DNA from 2 places in the Aliiglaciecola sp. NS0011-25 genome. Region 2 is predicted to be linked to the other one. Evidence: riboswitches for the same ligand, from Rfam matches in the RefSeq annotation. Region 2 holds a riboswitch; the other holds the start of a gene.
The links. Region 2 has a riboswitch for cobalamin ahead of ABWV72_RS04175 (TonB-dependent receptor plug domain-containing protein). Riboswitches for the same ligand answer to the same signal wherever they lie in the genome.
Positions count from the first base shown of each region.

Region 1: it holds a riboswitch for cobalamin, as region 2 does, so the genes downstream of both, ABWV72_RS00300 (ABC transporter ATP-binding protein) here and ABWV72_RS04175 (TonB-dependent receptor plug domain-containing protein) in region 2, are expected to answer to the same signal.

Region 1 is NZ_BAABWR010000001.1:60,639-63,798, forward strand. Features, by position in the region: gene ABWV72_RS00290 (TRAP transporter large permease) at 1-190, opposite strand, end outside; gene ABWV72_RS00295 (TRAP transporter small permease subunit) at 190-729, opposite strand; cobalamin riboswitch at 843-995, shown strand; gene ABWV72_RS00300 (ABC transporter ATP-binding protein) at 1,123-1,962, shown strand; gene ABWV72_RS00305 (FecCD family ABC transporter permease) at 1,955-2,983, shown strand; gene ABWV72_RS00310 (cobalamin-binding protein) at 2,986-3,160, shown strand, end outside.
Region 2 is NZ_BAABWR010000003.1:242,204-245,363, forward strand. Features, by position in the region: gene ccoG (cytochrome c oxidase accessory protein CcoG) at 1-432, shown strand, start outside; gene ABWV72_RS04170 (serine/threonine protein kinase) at 429-1,412, shown strand; cobalamin riboswitch at 1,454-1,682, shown strand; gene ABWV72_RS04175 (TonB-dependent receptor plug domain-containing protein) at 1,753-3,160, shown strand, end outside.

The DNA of each region.
Region 1 (3,160 bases), on a different contig from region 2:
AAGTTTGATTTGTCACTATGCCATAAAGTCGGCTAGGTACAGCTTGCAAATAAGCGGTATCAAAAACACCAAATAATGCACCCACACCCGCAAAAATTAAAGCGGTTCCAGCTAACGTATATGCCACTGGATAACCCAGTAATAACGTGCAACAAACAACTAAGAACATGATCAGAGAGAGGTATTCCATTATTTATCCTCAGTAATCACGTTTTTAGGGTGATTTAAACAAACGCTGATATTGCGAATTAATTCTGAAATTCCCTGCAAAACCATGAGCGCGGCAAATAAAAGTATGAAGGTTTTGAGTAGAAACACCGCTGGTAAGCCACCAGCTGCTTGTGAGTCTTCCATAATATTCCAAGAAGATGCCACGTAATCCCAACAAATAATAAAAATAAATAAGTTAACCGGCAGCATAAAAAATAATGTACCAAAAGTATCTATTTTAGCTTTTTTAACAGTATCGAATCGACTGTAAAATATGTCGACTCTGACGTGCTCATTAACCCGCAACGTATGGGCACTACCTAACAAAAACACACAAGCGTGCAAATACATTACAGATTCTTGCATCGCAATCCAGCCAATATCGAAGCCATACCTTAATATCACGATAAGCAATGTGATTAACGCCATAAACAAAGTAAACCAGCTAACTAATTTGCATATATTATCGTTAATAACGTCAATGGTCCGCGATAGCGAAGCGGCGTTAAACATTCCCATATACCTGTCTTATTATTCTATTTGTACGATATTAAACGTTTTTTTAGCAAATAACGCTAGGGCACAAGGACAAAGATTGCTATATTTTGGCTATATAATAGATTCGGTTTTTCACTCCAAGTTACGCACAGGGTAGTTTTATTTCCTGCGCCCCAGTGAAAACAAAATGGGAATTTGGTGTAAATCCAAAACTGTACCCGCAACTGTAATTAATTGGCATTCTTGCCGATTGAGAGTCAGATACCAGCCTAATCTTTACTTATACCTTTTTTCTAGCGTGCGGGAATACACGATCGACTTGCATAATCATTTCGTTGCGATTTCCCTAAATACCAATAATTTTAAACATCGAATAGGTTGTTACATCGCTTAACATCACTTCGATAAAACAAAATGGAAAAGACTGTCACACCAATGCTCAAACTAAATAAGCTCAATTACTATATTGCTGATACGCAAATATTATCTGATATTGGGTTTCAGGTAGAAGAGGGAGCGCTAATTGCTGTGGTAGGGCCAAACGGTGCGGGTAAAACCACATTACTAAAATTAATTTCTGGTCAATATCCTTCTGAGCAACAGGTATTTTGGCACTCAAAAGCGCTCGAAAACCTTTCCGCAATTACCCGAGCTAAACAAATAGCAGTAGTGAATCAATTCAATGCTAGTGTTTTCAACCTAAACCTTGAACAAATAGTTAGTATGGGCTTACTTCCTCATCAATCTATATTTTCCAAGGTATCCTCAGAACAAAAAGCAAGGGTTACTGAAGCAATCGCACAGGTTGGTTTAAGGGAAAAAAGTCATCAACTATTTAGTTCGTTGTCGGGGGGAGAACAACAGCGAGGGCAAATTGCCAGAGCGTTAGTTCAAGGTGCAGGACTGTTTGTGTTAGATGAGCCGATAAACCACTTAGATGTGTATTATGAACATCAAATATTATCCTTATTGCGCAAAATAGCGAAACAAAACAAAGTCACTATAGTCATGAGCCTGCACGACTTAAATCACGCGGCCGATTACTGTGACAAAATCGCGCTTTTAGCTCAAGGTCAGTTATTAGCCTTTGGCTATCCTAAAGATGTGTTGACCCAACAGCGATTGCAGCAGGTTTTCAAAACCCCCTGTCAAATTATTGAAAAGCCAGGTGCGAATAAAATAAGAATCGAGTTTTATCCTCCTGATATTGATTTTGACGATTATGAGAAGAATAGAGGCTCAGTCGATGTCTAAGAGTAAATGGGGGATTCTTACCAGCCTCAGCTTACTGAGTATTTTCTGTGGATTGTTTTTTGGCGCAGCAGACCTTGATGTGCTCACCGTATTTCAATGTGTGCTAAATAATTGCCCAGCTAAGGTTGATGACGTTATATTTTGGCAAGTTCGACTACCTCGCGTGCTTGTTGGTTTTTTAGTTGGAGCAGGTTTAGCTGTCGCCGGGGCAACATTACAAAATGTCTATCGCAATCCATTGGCGGATCCCTATTTATTCGGAGTGGTTTCAGGAGCGGGGTTAGGAGCAAGTATTGCAACCCTACTATTCAATGGTAGCTTAGCTTCATACTCTTCAACTTTTGCTTTTCTAGCGCAAATCCCCTTTACTTATGCATTGCCTTTAGCTGCCTTTTTAGGGGCTTTTCTAGCTGTCACTATTGTTCAGATACTATCCCGTAAATTATTTGGAAATCGCACCGAGCATCTACTCTTAGCCGGTGTGGCCGTTTCGTTTATGCTAAGCGCTTTAAGTCATTTTTTATTATTCATGGCTGAGCCCTTTGCTGCCAATAAAGTCATTTTTTGGTTACTCGGAAGTTTAGCCAATGCACAAATGTGGTTCGTGTGGATTATGCTCCCCATCGTCACTATTAGTGTTGTTTTATTGTGGCTTTTCGGTCGTCACATAGACGCAATGTTGTTAGGTGATGAAAATGCGCAAACATTAGGAATTAAAGTAGACTCATTGCGTCTAATGGTTTTAGTCATTTGCGCAGCACTCACCTCATGCATAGTGGCCTATTGCGGCGGAATTGGTTTTGTTGGATTAATGATCCCGCATATTGTCCGAGGTTGGTTTGGGGTAACTAGCCGAAATTTAATAATTGGCTGTGTACTAGTTGGCGGTAGTTTTTTAATTTGGGTCGATGTTGTCGCCAGAGTGATAGTCGACAACCAAGAAATCCCCATTGGGATTATCACCTCCGCAATTGGCAGCCTATTTTTCTTATTTGCCCTACAAAAAAACCGAGGACGTTAAAGTTGTCTTTTCAAATCATCAAAGTCAGGTTTATTAATGGGCTCTTTGCCTTAGCCTGCGCCCTACTCTCTACTTCGATTTGTTTAGCGTCGCAAGGCACTGAGCAGTCATTACAAACGGATAAACAAAATTTAAAAATAATAGCCTTGGCACCACATATTGTAGAGCTGCTATTTG
Region 2 (3,160 bases):
GGCGGTAAAACTAAGATATTCCGTCCCAAATTGATTGGTTATGCCATAGTACTGTTTATCATGACCTCTCTTTTGGCCTATGAAATTATTGCACGGGTACCACTAGAAGTAGACATTATCAGAGACCGAAATTCGTTATTCAGAGAAACAAACGATGGTCTAATTGAAAATGTGTATACCTTAAAAGTACTGAATAAATCCCAAGCTGAGCACACCTATAAAATTGATGTGGTTGGCTTAGAAGGCAATAAATATATCGGTCCAACTCAGGTGACTGTTGCTGGCGGGGAAGTGTTGAACTTACCGATTAGCATCGCAATCGATCCCTATGCGTTAGATGAAACCGTGACTGAATTTCAGTTTAAGGTGACCTCAACAGACAGTGACGATCCTGTTCAAATGAGTGAAACTAGTAAGTTCATATATCGATGAGTGACTCAATTGCGACTACCTTTGATTTTGCGCAACTTGGTCCTGATACAATACTGGATGCCATTGAATCCCGAGGATACCTAGTAGATTCGGGCTTGTTGGCACTGAACAGTTATGAAAACAGGGTTTATCAATTTATTTGCGATGATAAGCGTCGATATGTGGCTAAGTTTTACCGACCACAGCGCTGGAGTCGCGAGCAAATTCAGGAGGAACATGACTTCGCACAAGAACTGCATGATCATGAAATTCCTGTGGTTGCACCTTTACGCACCAATAATGAATCATTACATAGTTATCAGGGTTTTTACTTTGCCATCTTCCCATCGGTTGGTGGCAGACAATTTGAAGTCGATAATCTAGATCAGCTTGAATGGATGGGACGGTTTATCGGTCGCATCCATCAAGTATCTAAAGGCCAGCCGTTTAGTTTCCGTCCTACTTTTAGTATTCAAGAGCATTTGCTTGATGCAAACGCAACCTTGCATAAAACCGAACTTATCCCCAGCAGTTTGCATACGGCTTTTTTTACGATTTTAGGACAAGTTACTGAATTAGCGGCAAGCTTGTATAAACCGAATTCATCCATTCGTCTGCACGGCGACTGTCATCCTGGCAATATTCTATGGCGAGATGGCCCAACCTTTGTCGACTTAGATGATTGTAGAATGGGACCTGCAATTCAGGATCTTTGGATGATGTTGTCTGGTGATACCTACCAACAACGAATCCAAATGGACACATTGGTAGAAGCCTATGAAGAATTTTCACAATTTGACAGCAGCCAACTCAGTTTAATTGAACCATTGCGAGCTATGCGCATGGTCCATTATATGGCTTGGTTATCCCGCCGTTGGCAAGATCCTGCCTTCCCGCAAGCGTTCCCTTGGTTTGCCGACGCCAAATATTGGGAACAACAAATATTAGCGTTAAAAGAGCAATATTCCGCACTCCAAGAGCCAAGCTTGACCTTATTTTAATTACAAAATTATAAAATCCTATTTTTTTAAGAACAGATAGATATAATGCACACCTCTTAGGTGCCACCACTGGTGGTTAAACGGGAAGACAGTGCAATCAGATACCAATCTGATTAATGCTGACGCTGCCCCCGCAACGGTAAGCAAGTGATACTCAAGGGTATTTTTGATTAATAAGTTACCACTGTTTGAAAAAATGGGAAGGTTATTAATCGAGTCTTTATTAGGACACTTGTGAGCCCGGATACCGGCCTGAGAAGCATAGGTTTGTAGTCAAAACTCCAAACTGTAATTCATATGACATAGTACTCGGGCGGAGTACTTAACAAGGCTAAACAACATGCAAAATAAAACGACTCTTTTAGCGTTAAGCGTTAGCTTGGCACTGGCATCTCCCTCTCTCTATGCGCAAACACAAAAACAGCAAAATCAACAAGACATTGAAAAGATGACCGTTGTGTCTAGCCGTATTCAATTGCCAACCAATCGACTAGCCACCAGTGTTTCAGTATTAGATGAGAGCGATATTGAAATGCAAACAGCTCTCAATGTAACTGAAATTTTACGTCAAACGCCAAGTGTCGGCGTGTCTAATTCTGGCGGTTTGGGTAAAAGTACTGTGGTTAGAATTCGTGGTGAAGAGGGGTTCAGAACCAAACTATATATTGATGGCGTGGAACTCAGTGACACTTCATCTCCTCAAGTCGCGCCGATTTTTGATGATGTTCTAATTGACCAGTTGTCACGAATAGAAATATTGCGAGGCACCCAAGGTCTTTCCTACGGCGCAGATGCCGGCGGCGTTATAAGTATGTACAGCAAGCAACTAACCAAAGGTTTTGAAGCCAGTGGTACACTTGCAGCAGGGTCTTTTGATACACAAGTATTAAACGCTAATGTTGCTGGCGGCAACAACAGCGGTTCATTTTCGTTGTCAGCATCGAAAGTTAAAAGTGACGGTTTTAACGCGCAAGTTAGCGATGAAAGCGGTGAAAAAGATGGTTACGATAACCAAACTGTTCACTTTAAAGGCCAACTGGAATTAACTGATAAAATTGCAGCTTCTTTGGTATTTCGTAATGTTGATGCAGAAAATCAATACGACGGCTGTTACGACAACACCACCTTTGCACAAATTAATCAGTGCACAACGGAAGCGGATCAGCAAACTTTCCGCGGCGCTTTGAGTTATCAAGACAGTCATAGTCAACACCAAGTGGCTTACAACAAAACGGATGTTGAAAGAGATTTTATCAATAATGGTGAGTATGGATTTACCAATTCAGGCACTATCGATAAGTTTGAATACATTGGAAGTGTAAACTGGAAACAGCACGATCTTGTATTTGGTCTTGAAAAAGAAACCCAAGAAATCGAAAGCAGTGATTTAGACAGAAGTCAGAAAAGTCTATTTGTTGAGTGGTTAGGTCAGTTTTCAAATCAATTGGCGTTTAATCTAGGCTACAGATACGACGACAATGACACCTTCGGTAAACACAATAGCGTCCGCTTAGGTGCAGTCAAAGTAGTTTCATTTGATTTTGCGGATGTAAAATTTAAAACGACATACGGAACCGGCTTCCGGGCGCCAAGTTTGTATGAGCAAAGTTATAACGATGGCCCTTATGCATACGGTGAAGCTGCAGGCTTGCAATTGACCGAAGAAAATAGTGAAGGTTTGGATCTGGGTTTCGTCATCGATACTCATAATGGATTGAGCGCTGAAATGGTATTTTTCAAACAATCCA